4 regions of the Paenarthrobacter sp. TE4293 genome follow, and region 2 is predicted to be linked to each of the others. Evidence: predicted binding sites of a transcription regulator. Region 2 holds the regulator's gene; each other region holds the start of a gene.
What was found. Region 2 encodes HrcA, which represses chaperone genes, less so after heat shock. Its sites were predicted from a motif close to TTNGCACTCGNNNNNNNCGAGTGCNAA; they were not measured.
Positions count from the first base shown of each region.

Region 1: groES (co-chaperone GroES) is a predicted target of HrcA. The motif match lies at 1,395-1,421, and genes of this name have one in related genera.
Region 3: groL (chaperonin GroEL) is a predicted target of HrcA. The motif match lies at 2,164-2,190, and genes of this name have one in related genera.
Region 4: QF015_RS04805 (Hsp20/alpha crystallin family protein) is a predicted target of HrcA. The motif match lies at 1,152-1,178, and genes of this name have one in related genera.

Region 1 is NZ_JBNJRY010000003.1:31,362-34,461, reverse strand. Features, by position in the region: gene QF015_RS06455 (THUMP-like domain-containing protein) at 1-940, opposite strand, end outside; gene QF015_RS06450 (hypothetical protein) at 1,008-1,370, shown strand; gene groES (co-chaperone GroES) at 1,563-1,859, shown strand; gene groL (chaperonin GroEL) at 1,944-3,100, shown strand, end outside.
Region 2 is NZ_JBNJRY010000001.1:190,362-193,461, reverse strand. Features, by position in the region: gene dnaJ (molecular chaperone DnaJ) at 1-551, opposite strand, end outside; gene hrcA (heat-inducible transcriptional repressor HrcA) at 602-1,609, opposite strand; gene QF015_RS00930 (DUF3097 domain-containing protein) at 1,841-2,692, shown strand; gene QF015_RS00925 (DUF4870 domain-containing protein) at 2,812-3,100, shown strand, end outside.
Region 3 is NZ_JBNJRY010000002.1:512,495-515,594, forward strand. Features, by position in the region: gene QF015_RS05715 (ribonuclease HI family protein) at 1-207, opposite strand, end outside; gene groL (chaperonin GroEL) at 354-1,979, opposite strand; gene QF015_RS05725 (cold-shock protein) at 2,305-2,508, opposite strand; gene QF015_RS05730 (LytR C-terminal domain-containing protein) at 2,681-3,100, opposite strand, start outside.
Region 4 is NZ_JBNJRY010000002.1:309,427-312,526, forward strand. Features, by position in the region: gene QF015_RS04795 (hypothetical protein) at 1-20, opposite strand, end outside; gene QF015_RS04800 (J domain-containing protein) at 17-430, opposite strand; gene QF015_RS04805 (Hsp20/alpha crystallin family protein) at 646-1,068, opposite strand; gene QF015_RS04810 (MerR family transcriptional regulator) at 1,211-1,666, shown strand; gene QF015_RS04815 (hypothetical protein) at 1,859-2,773, shown strand; gene QF015_RS04820 (FG-GAP-like repeat-containing protein) at 2,883-3,100, opposite strand, start outside.

The sequences.
Region 1 (3,100 bases), on a different contig from region 2:
TGTGCTCATCCACCAAATGCCCGCCCAGCCGCTCCGCGACGTCGGCCACCAAGCCTGCGCGGATCACCGCACCATCGGGTTCGTACAGGAAACCTTCAACGGGCCCGACGGCGGCAACAGGACCGCCGTCGAAATCCTCGCCGCTGGTGATTTCAGCGGCGCCCTGGCTGCCAATGACGAGGGCGGCCCGCCGTACGCCCGGACGGGCCACGGCGTTGAACCACAAGGTCACTTCCGTCACGTCGCCACCCACGGAAACCCACTGGGCCTCGCAGCCGGAGGGCACGGAGTCGTGGGGGATGCCCGGCCCCATTTTGACGCCGATGGCCCGCCCGGTGGCCGCCAGGCCTTCCACGAAGGACATCGGGGGAGAAAACGCCTCGGGGTCCCAGATGCGCTTTGTCCCGGACGTGGACGTGGTCCGGCGGGCGGGGTCCATCCACACGCCGTCCATCCCGTCCAGTTCCACGGACGTGGCATCTGCGTGCACGACGGTGGCATGCGGGAACGGCATGAGGTTGATGGTGGCGCAGGCGGCCGTGGTTTCATCCAATTCCACGGCTGTGACGGCGATGTCCATGGACGCCATCGCCATGGAATCGGCGCCCAATCCACATCCGAGGTCTGCCACGTGGGTCATGCCGGCCTTGGCGAAACGCTCGGCATGGCGGGCTGCGACATTCAGTCGCGTGGCTTGTTCCAAGCCGGCCTGGGTGAACAGCATCTGCCGGGCAAACTCTCCGAATTTCGCCTCGGCGCGGGTCCGAAGCCTGGATTGGGTCAGGACCGCGGCCACGAGCTCCGGGGAGTGGCCGGCTTTCCGGAGCTCAGCGTTGACGGAGAACGAGTCGGCCTCCCGATAGGGCCCCAAGGAAGCAAGAAGCTCCCATCCTTCAGTGGTCAGCAAGGGTGCGATCTGTTCCTGAGGTGCATGAGGCATGGGATCAAGCCTAACGGCGCGGCACTTGACACCGTGACTGGCGAATCAGCCGGATAGGGTTGTTTTCATGGAAGACAACGCAGCCCCGCAACCCTCCACCATGATTAAGCTTGCGAGACCCGCCCTCATAGCGGGAGCCGTGATCGCCGTGGTCTGCATCGGCTTGCTGATCATCATCTTCGCGCTGGATTCCTTCAATGCAGCCACCTATTCCGTCGCCGGCAAGAGCGTCAACGATGCCACCGACGAAGCACGGGACATCCGCGAGCTCTATGCCGGGGCCCGCACCGGCGGGATTATCACCTTGGTGATCTCCGGCGTCGTTGCTGTTGCGGCCGCTGTCCTCCTCTACCTGAACCGCGGCAACGCCCCGCTTGACGAGGACGACGACGGCCAGGACTACGATCTGGATGACCTCACGGGCCGCTGACGGGCGTTCACCGATGACGAAATGCTGGCACTCACCTTGACCGAGTGCTAACGCCTTACATAGAGTCTAGTTAGCACTCTCCCCCGGAGGGTGCTAATCACGCCAAGCGTCTTCCGGCACCGCGACGACGGTTGTACGCTCCGGCACCCTAGTTCTTAGTCCATGAATCAGCTCATGAAAAGGAGAGTCCGAGTGTCGGTCTCGATTAAGCCTCTTGAGGATCGTATTGTTGTTCGCCCGCTCGAAGCAGAGCAGACCACGGCTTCCGGCCTGGTCATTCCGGACTCCGCACAGGAGAAGCCGCAGGAAGGCGAAGTTGTTGCAATCGGCCCCGGCCGCTTCGATGACAACGGCAACCGCGTCCCGGTTGACGTAGCTGTTGGCGACGTCGTCATCTACTCCAAGTACGGTGGAACCGAAGTCAAGACCGGCGGCAACGAGTACCTCGTTCTGTCCGCCCGCGACGTCCTTGCGATCGTCGTAAAGTAACTTCCCGGAGCCCCGCACCGCCGTCGCGTTGGAATCATTCCAGCCGTCAGCGGTGCGGGTTTTCTGTCTTGAAAGGACACAACCATGGCAAAGCAGCTTGCTTTTAACGATGCTGCCCGCCGGTCTCTTGAGGCCGGTATCGACAAGCTCGCCAACACTGTCAAGGTGACGCTTGGCCCGCGCGGCCGCAACGTCGTGCTGGACAAGAAGTGGGGCGCTCCCACGATCACCAACGATGGCGTCACCATCGCCCGTGAAGTTGAGCTTGACGACCCCTACGAGAACCTTGGCGCCCAGCTGGCCAAGGAAGTAGCCACCAAGACCAACGACGTCGCCGGCGACGGCACCACCACAGCCACAGTGCTTGCACAGGCTTTGGTCAAGGAAGGCCTCCGCAACGTCGCTGCAGGCGCAGCTCCGGGCGAGATCAAGCGCGGCATCGAGGTTTCCGTTGAAGCCATCGCAGCCCGCCTGCTGGAGAACGCCCGCGAAGTCGAAGGCACCCAGGTTGCCAGCGTCGCAGCCATCTCCGCGCAGAGCGACGAAGTCGGCGAGCTCCTCGCCGAAGCGTTCGGCAAGGTTGGCAAGGACGGTGTCATCACCATTGAAGAGTCCTCCACCACGCAGACCGAGCTGGTCCTCACTGAAGGCATGCAGTTCGATAAGGGCTACCTGTCCCCGTACTTCGTCACCGACGCAGAACGCCAGGAAGCAGTCCTCGAAGACGCCCTCATCCTGATCAACCAGGGCAAGATCTCCTCGCTGCAGGACTTCCTGCCGCTTCTGGAGAAGGCGCTGCAGGCCAACAAGCCGCTCTTCATCATTGCCGAAGACATCGAAGGCGAAGCCCTCTCCACGCTGATCGTCAACCGCATCCGCGGGACGCTCAACGTCGTAGCCGTGAAGGCTCCGGGCTTCGGTGACCGTCGCAAGGCCATGCTCCAGGACATCGCCACGCTCACGGGCGCCCAGGTTGTTTCCCCGGACCTCGGCCTGACCCTGGACACCGTTGGCCTCGAGGTACTCGGTACCGCGCGCCGCATCACGGTCACCAAGGACAACACCACCATCGTCGACGGTGCCGGCTCGGCCCAGGACGTTTCGGACCGCGTTGCACAGCTTCGTGCTGAACTGACCCGGACGGACTCCGACTGGGACAAGGAAAAGCTGCAGGAACGCCTGGCCAAGCTGGCCGGCGGCATCGGTGTCATCAAGGTCGGCGCAGCCACCGAGGTTGAGCT
Region 2 (3,100 bases):
CAAGGAGCGGTGGTCATGACCTGGCCCAGGATGGATCGAACAGCCCGCTGGACCTGGCCGCTGCCACCACAAATATCGCAACGCTCCGGCTGCGTGCCCGGGCGGCAGCAACTGCCGTCACAGGTGGGGCACGTGACTGCCGTATCAACTTCCAGCTTTTTGTTGACACCGAAAACAGCGTCCTTAAGGTCTATGCGGACGCTGATGAGGGCATCCTGTCCACGACGAACGCGGGACGCGGGACCGCCGTGGCCGCCCCCACCACCAAAGAACGTGTCAAAGATGTCCTGGAAGGCAAATCCCTGGCCGGAATATCCGCCGCCGTAGCCGTTGTCGGTTCCGTTTTCGTTGCCGGTGGCGTCGTAGACGCGGCGCTTCTGGGGGTCGGACAGGACCTCATAAGCATGGGTCACGGCCTTGAACTGCTCCGCGACATCCTCACCCGGGTTTACGTCCGGGTGGAGTTTCCGCGCCAACTTGCGGTACGCCTTTTTGATCTCTTCCCCGGTGGCTTCCGGCGAGACTCCCAAAACGTCATAGTGGCTGCTCAAAGTCGGTATCTCTTCCTTGTTGTACTGCGGATGTTTCCTCGGGCCGGCGTTCAGCCGCCGAGAATGCGTGAAAGGTAACGGGCCACGGCCCGGACTGCGGCCATGGTGGTGGGATAGTCCATGCGGGTTGGTCCGAGGATCCCCACCTTGGCGCCTGAGCCGTAACCGGTGGCCACCACCGAAGCTTCGGCCAAACCGTCGTAGGGATTCTCGCGGCCAATACTTACGGTGACACCGCGGGGGTCGTCCCCCATGTCGGACAACAACCGGAGCATGACAACTTGTTCCTCGAGGGCTTCCAGCACCGGGCCAATGCTCAAGGGGAAGTCCACGTTGGACCTGGCGAGATTGGCCGTGCCGGCCATCAGGATGCGCTCTTCACGGCTGGTATCACTCAGGGCCTGGAGCCCATTGGCCAAGGTTTGGGCCACGTTGCGCAGCTCCGGCGGGCACAGGGCAACCACCGAGGGAAGCACTTGAGGCAACAGGGCCAGTTGCGTCCCTGCGATGCTGCCCAGGAACCGGGACCTCAACAGCATCAGGGCCTCGTTGCCGACGTCCGAGCCGGTTTCGATGACTTTCTGGCCGACGCTGCCGGTGTCGGCAATCAGCACCACCAAAACCTGCTTGGGGGCCAACTGGACGAACTCCACGTGGCGTACCAGGGCGCGATTCGAGTGCGGATACTGCACGACGGCGACCTGGTTGGTCAGCTGCGACAGGAGCCGTACGGTGCGCTCGAGGATGTCATCGACGTCGTCAGGGCCTTCAAGCAGCGAGTGGATGGCCCTGCGCTCGGCAGCTGAGAGCGGCTTGACCTGGGAGATGCGGTCCACGAACAGGCGGTAGCCCTTGTCCGTCGGAATACGGCCGGCACTGGTGTGGGGCGCGGCGATGAGGCCTTCTTCTTCCAGCACAGCCATGTCGTTACGGATGGTGGCACTCGAAACACCAAGGTGGTGCCGCTCAACAAGGGCCTTCGATCCAACGGGCTCCCGTGAATGCACGTAGTCTTCAACGATGGCACGCAGCACTTCCAGCTTGCGTGGCTCACTCATTGCTCCACCTCCTGACGACTGCCATGGTCACTGCGACCGGGTCACCGCGGGATCCCTCCGGATCACCGCACTTAGCACTCAACATGCCCAAGTGCTAACCAGTCTAGTATGAGCCACCCCGTTGCTAGCATTGAAACAGCCCGCAGCGAACATCAGGCGCGGGATGCGGCCACCTGTCAAGCCACGCACTTCGTTCACGGCCCAAACCCAGCACCAAAAGATAGGAATTCCTTGGCTTTCGATCAGTGGGGTCCGCAGGATCTGTCAGCTCCTGCCAAACGGCAACTGCCCGAGGTCGCCGTCCAGCGCGGCATGGTGCTCGAGGACGTCCAATCGGGCTGGGTGGGCGAAGTTACCCGGGTTGAAAAAACCGGCGGCATGCACATCGTGTCCTTGGAAGACAGGCGGGGAAAAACGAAGTCGTTCCAGCTCGGCTTCGGCTTCCTGCTTGAGGGGCAGCCCATCCGCTTGATGCCTCCGGCGCCGCGGCAGTCAACGTCGGCCGTTCAGCCGAGGCGAACAGCATCTGGATCGGTGAAGGTCCAAGGGCAACGCGCCCAAGTGGCCAAGGCCAGCCGGATCTGGGTGGAAGGAAAGCACGACGCCGAACTCGTCGAGAAGGTCTGGGGCGACGATCTCCGCGTCGAAGGTATTGTCGTGGAGCCCTTGCACGGCGTCGATGACCTCAAGTCGGCAATACTGGCCTTCAATCCCGGTCCTGGCCGGCGCCTCGGCATTTTGGTGGACCATCTTGTGTCCGGCTCAAAAGAATCCCGCATCGCGGCTGACGCCATGACCGTCCCCGGAGCCGCGGGCAACGTCCTGATTGTTGGACACCCGTATGTCGACGTCTGGCAAGCCATCAGGCCCAAAGTGCTGGGCATCGAGGCCTGGCCGTCGGTCCCCCGCGGCGTCGACTGGAAGACCGGGATCTTGAGCGCCTTCGGATGGCCTCACGAGACCGCAGAGGACATCGGCCTGGGCTGGCAGCGGCTCCTTGGCGCTGTACGCAGTTACGCCGATCTTGAGGCCTCCTTGCTGGGCCGGGTGGAGGAAGTCATTGATTTCCTCACAGTTCCCTGAGCTGCACCCCACAGCAACAGCAACCACGTGTCATCGTGGCGTTTGTCCCGGGAAGCCCGCCAGGGCCGGTATTCTGGGACAGCAACACCGCAGCATCTATACAGCAAAGGGAACACACAGTGGCAGAGAACGCTCCTGAAGAACCGGGCAGCGCCGCAGGCCAGCCCCAGTACCATGGCGCGCCTGCAAATGCGTTGCCACTGACCGCCAGCGAGGACAGGCAGTGGGCCACTTTGGCGCACTTCGGCGGCATTTTGGGGTGCCTGCCTTCACTCCTGATCTACCTGATCTTCCGTGACCGCGGACCTTTCACGGCGCAGGAGTCCAAGGAAGCGCTGAACTTCACCCTGCCTCCCACCATCGCCGCAGTTTTGGCGAACATTTTGGTTCTGCTGCCCGTCGTGGGCA
Region 3 (3,100 bases), on a different contig from region 2:
TTGGCTGTCGCAAAGGATCAGCAGTTCTTCCTCCGGCACGTGTGCCGTGGACCGGAACAGGTCCAGGACGGCCATGAGTTCACCTTGGTTGTTGGTACCGTGCGGCCACCCGCCTGCGCGCCAGCAGGAATCATCAACGTACCAGGCCCAACCGGCCGGCCCAGGATTGCCGAGGGCGGACCCATCGGCGGCAGCAATAATCGTCATGACGTTAATCCTGCCAGACCCCACCGACACTGAATCCGTGATAGGCGCCCAAGGAAGCAAAACGGCGGCCCCCACCAGAAGGTGGGGACCGCCGTCGTTTGCTCTAGAGCGTGATGCGTGGCGCTGTACTGCTACAGCTTGGGCGCTTAGAAGCCGCCCATGCCACCCATGTCGTCGCCGCCGGGAGCCGGAGCGTTCTTCTCCGGCTTGTCAGCAACTACGGCCTCGGTGGTCAGGAACAGACCAGCGATGGAAGCAGCGTTCTGAAGAGCCGAGCGGGTGACCTTTACGGGGTCGTTGACGCCGGCAGCCAGAAGGTCTTCGTAGACGCCCGTGGCAGCGTTCAGGCCGTGGCCGGAAGGCAGGCCGCGAACCTTGTCCACCACAACGCCCGGCTCAAGGCCAGCGTTGAAGGCGATCTGCTTCAGCGGTGCGTCGATGGCAACCTTGACGATGTTGGCACCGGTTGCCTCGTCACCCTGGAGGGTGAGGTTGGCGAATGCCTTGGCGCCGGCCTGGATGAGGGCAACGCCACCACCGGCAACGATGCCTTCTTCAACGGCAGCCTTTGCGTTGCGGACTGCGTCCTCAATGCGGTGCTTGCGTTCCTTGAGCTCAACTTCGGTTGCGGCACCGGCCTTGATGACTGCAACGCCGCCGGCCAGCTTGGCCAGGCGTTCCTGCAGCTTCTCGCGGTCGTAGTCGGAGTCGGAGTTCTCGATCTCGGCGCGGATCTGGGCCACACGGCCTGCGATCTGCTCGGCGTCGCCGGCTCCTTCAACGATGGTGGTCTCGTCCTTGGTGACAACGACCTTGCGGGCGGTGCCAAGGAGTTCCAGGCCAGCGTTTTCGAGCTTGAGGCCAACTTCTTCGGAGATGACCTGGCCACCGGTGAGGATGGCGATGTCGGCAAGCTGTGCCTTGCGGCGGTCACCGAAGCCCGGAGCCTTGACGGCAACGGACTTGAAGGTGCCACGGATCTTGTTGACGATCAGGGTGGCCAGGGCCTCGCCCTCGATGTCTTCAGCGATGATCAGCAGCGGCTTGTTGGACTGCATGACCTTCTCCAGAACCGTGACGAGTTCCTTCACGTTGGAGATCTTGGAGTTGACGATCAGGATGTACGGGTCTTCGAGAACCGTTTCCTGGCGCTCTGCGTCGGTGACGAAGTAAGCGGAGATGTAGCCCTTGTCGAAGCGCATGCCCTCGGTGAGCTCAAGCTCCAGGCCGAAGGTGTTGGATTCCTCGACAGTGATGACGCCTTCCTTGCCCACCTTGTCCAGGGCTTCGGCGATGAGGCTGCCGATTTCCGGGTCACCGGCGGAGATGGAAGCCGTGGCTGCGATCTCTTCCTTGGTTTCGATTTCCTTGGCGGAGGCCAGCAGTTCGCTGATGACTGCCTCGACAGCCTTCTCGATGCCGCGCTTGAGGGACAGCGGGTCGGCGCCGGCAGCAACGTTGCGGAGGCCTTCCTTCACCAGTGCCTGGGCGAGGACGGTTGCAGTGGTAGTACCGTCGCCAGCGACGTCGTCCGTCTTCTTGGCAACTTCCTTGACCAGTTCTGCACCGATCTTCTCGTAGGGATCGTCCAGTTCGATCTCCTTGGCGATGGAAACACCATCGTTGGTGATCGTGGGGGCGCCCCACTTCTTTTCGAGGACGACGTTGCGTCCACGCGGGCCGAGGGTGACCTTGACGGCGTCTGCGAGGATGTTCAGGCCCCGCTCGAGGCCGCGGCGTGCCTCTTCATCAAATGCAATGATCTTGGCCATAACGGCGGTAGTCCTTTCGGGACAGTCGTTAAGAAGGTACCTGTCAGATGGGGTGCCCGCGACGGACGGTCCTTCACCCGCGGCCTCTGTATGCCCCGCGCTCCGGACCTCACCCCAACCAAGGTGTTTCTTGATCCTCCGCTGGTTCGGACACCGTCCACCGCCGGGGTCAACCGGCCTGGACTTAGCAGTCGAACCATAAGAGTGCTAAATCAATAATTAGCACTCGACCGGGGAGAGTGCAAGCAGAGATGACACTTTGCTCTCCAGTAAAAGGGGGTTTCAGCCGAGGGCTGACGAGTCTGGGTCCCAGTCAGTTGACAGGCTAGGCGACGCGGACGCCTTCGGCCTGCGGACCCTTCTGCCCCTCGCCCAGTTCAAACTCCACCCGCTGGCCTTCTTCCAGGGCGCGGAAGCCATCCATTTGGATGGCGGACCAGTGCACAAAGACGTCGTCACCGGAATCATCCACAGTGATGAATCCGTAGCCTTTTTCGGCGTTGAACCATTTGACGGTTCCCAATGCCATGATGCCCACACTTTCGCAGTAGCCAAGACCGGTTGCCGGGATCTCCGTACCGGAATTAATCCACTGTAACCACAGTCACTATCCCGGCGCTCCCATGGAGGGCAGGGGGATGACTTTTGTTATTGAGGCTTAACCGAGTTGGGGCATGTGGACCCGCTGGGAGGTACCCGGACTACTGGTAGCCAGGTCCTGCAACAACTACCAGGGGCTGTTGGACCTCGGGGGATTCAACGATCGACTGGATCCCCAGCAGGGTTCCCAAAGCCTCTGCGTTGGCCTTCTGCCCGGGAGCGTTGTAGAAGATCACTGAGGTCTGCTGCGGCAGCCCACCCCAGTTGCCCACGGTGCTCAGGGTCCAGCCGTCGGCTTCCACCAAACCGGCCACCCGGCCGGCCAGGCCAGCAGTGCCGGCGCCGTTGTAGACCGCTACCGGCGTGGTCTTGTCCACCGGGGCTGCGGAGGACGTCGCAGACGGGCTCTCGGAGGGGGTCGGCTCACTGGATGCTGACGGAGCACTGCTGGATTCGCTGGGTGCCGCCGAGGGTGACGAGTCAGTCTGCTGGGGTGCCGGCGTCGAGACGCTGGGCGCAGC
Region 4 (3,100 bases), on a different contig from region 2:
TAGGGACGCCAAGCACTCATGAATGGCTCCTTGGTATTTTGTGAATGGGGGACAAAGGTTCCCATCTGGTTGGACCGAAGGACAACGGCGGCTGCTCTCGATCGTGCGCCCCTGGCCCCTCCGACTGGTGCCGATGAACTCGCACTTTGACCGGCGTTCCCGAGGCCCGGGCAGGCAGACCAGAGCGCGCACGATCGTAGGCCGCCCGCTTGCTTGGGTCCGACAAAACGACGTACGCCTGCATGATGGCGTGTAGTTCCTGAAGGTCGCCCGCTGAGGTAGTGTCGCCGTCGTCGACTTTTTGCCGCGTGTCCGGGTGATGCGCCCGAAGCAGCGCACGGTAGGCGCGGGCGATTTCACGGGCCGTCGCTTGCGGCGACACGTTCAGGATGGCGTAGTAGTCAGGTTTGGTGTTCACTGCCGTTTCCATCTTTGCCACTGATTGGGGATGGCCCCCGGCGCGAGCCGAGGGCCATCCGATCGGGAGACGACGTCAGGGGTCGCTTTTTCCTCTGCGCGACAAGCGCTGTGGCGTGGCGCGAAGCCTGCGCCCACTATTCCGATGCTGCGACCGATCGGAGGCTCCCGGTCCGGCGCTCCGCTGATGGGCCACCCCCGGGCGAACCCTCCAGCGGAGCGGACGGTTTATGCGTTGATTTCCTGCCTTTGCTCATTGGACGTGATCTCGATGCGCCGTGGCTTTGCCTTCTCGGCGACGGGGATGCGGAGTGTCAGCACACCAGCGTCGTAGCTGGCCTTGATGCCATCAGTGTCCAAAGTGTCGCCCAGGATCAGTTGCCGGCTGAAGACCCCTTGGGGCCGTTCGGCAGCGATCATCTCCGTGTTCTCGCCGGCGGGCGACTTCCGTTCTGCCTTCACTGTGAGGACATTGCGCTCCACGTCGAGGTCAACGGTCTCCGGATCCACCCCTGGCAAATCGAAGGCAACAACGAATTGTCCGTCCTCCTGCCATGCATCCATCGGCATTCCGGCCGGGCGTGCTGTTGTGCCAAAAACCTGTTGGGCGAGCCTGTCGAATTCGCGGAACGGGTCAGTGCGCATCAGCATTTGGTTCTCACTCCTTAGATTTTGATGCTGACTCTGTTGTGGTCCCAGCCTTCCAGATCTGCGGTGGCTGGTATAGATTTTTTATAGCACCGGTGAGAGAGTAGTGCAAGTAGGTTTTCGGAAGATTTTGGAGAGGTTTCGGATGGCTGATTCGAACAGTTCCGTTGAGGAGCACGACGGCGGACTGGTCGCCGCCTCAGCCGACGGCGGGTCGGGTTCTGCGGACGAAGGCGGGTCCGCGTCTGCCGGCGACCGGGACGCGCTGGGCGTCTACGCGATCTCCGTTGCAGCTGAGCTCGTAGGTACAGGCCAGCAGAACCTTCGGCTGTACGAACGCAAAGGTCTCCTCACCCCCGAAAGGACCGACGGCGGCACCCGCCGTTACAGCGAACGGAACCTGGCGACGCTGCGCCGGATCGGGGTGTTGCTGGATGAGGGATTGAACCTGGCCGGCGTGAAGCTGGTGCTGGAGCTGGAGGCCGAGAACCGAGGGTTGACGGAGGACAACCGAGGGTTGGCCGAAGACAACGAAGGGTTGCGGGAAGACAACCGGGGGCTGCGGAAGGATTTGAAAAGGGCGCGGGGTGATGCAGGCTGACTTCAAGACGGTGAGTCCCGCTCAATTTGCCGGCAGTCGGGTTTTGGAAGGTGAGAACAACTCCGCTTCTTGAATAAACGAAAGTAAGGCATCACATAAAAGACTTGGCTCTGATGGGCCACGTTATGAAAAGCAGTTTATTGCCTCGTGTCTTTTATGGAGAGATTCTTCCAGCTCTGCAATAGTGATGCCATGACAACTCCAGAGCTTCCGGGGGCGGGCTCACAGCAGCCTTCGCCCCATCCCCAGCATCCTCAATTCGCACAAGGGCAACCTCAATATCCACAGGGCCCAGGTGTACCGCTGTACTCTGACCAGGTTCCGCCGCCTAATACGAAGAAACAGCTCAACATAGTCGGTCTGATTGCACTCATAACAGCCGTACTGGGATTCATTTTCGCGTGCGTTCCAGGCGCTCTGATCGTTGGCTGGGTCTTGCTGCCTATCGCATTCATCCTGGCCATCGTCTCCCTTTTCTTGAAAGACAAAGCCAAGTGGATGGGAGTCACTGCACTTATCACGTCAGTCGTTGGCACGATTGTTGGAGTTGTTGTCTTTACCGCTGTTGTAGCGACCTCTTTTGACAACGCATTCGGCAGCGGCGACACCAAAGTTGTGGAGCCGTCCAAAGACGGGGCCACTGAGGGCGGGGCCACGACGAACGCGTCCGCGAAGGCCGGCACCCGCGAAAGCCCTTATCCCATCGGCTCAGTCATTGAGTCCAAGGATTGGCGGGTAGTCATTAACTCGGTCACTTTGGCGGCGACCGATGCCGTAGTGGCAGCCAACCAATTCAACAAAGCACCCGCTGCCGGGTCTGAGTACATCTTGGTTAACTACTCCGCGACTTACCTCGGAGATGATGCCAACGGACAAATGCCGGCCTTTGTATCAGTCGACTACGTCACTGCCGATGGAAACACGGTTGACGGCACCAAAACTTTCGCCGTGGCACCCGAGTCAATCGACAGCATGAGTACGCTCTACAAGGGTGCCACAGCAACGGGCAATAAAGCCTTCGAGGTTCCTAGCGCGACTGCTGGACAAGGCGTCCTCGCGGTCCGTGCAGGAATGCTCGGTGACAAAGTATTCGTAGCGACCAAATAGACGAGGCAACGGCAAAACCCCCGACTGCAGGGACCGCACTTGGAGAATGGATTGAACGTCGACTCTCAGCAGTGAAGTTCACTTCAGCGGGGGTTTTGCCGTTTTTACATCAGAGAATTGCGGTCATGCCGTTCCAGCCCTGGCCAATGACACTTCCAATGGGCCATTTCGCCCCGCCGCTGCCGGAGAAGAGCCACAATGCGCCGGACGAATCGCGAGCCATGATGTCCGCTTTTCGATCGCCGCTGAAGTCACCCGTTGCGAAGAGTGCCGTCATGCCATTCCATCCCTGGCCGTACTGCACTTGGGGCAACCAGCCGCCTGCAC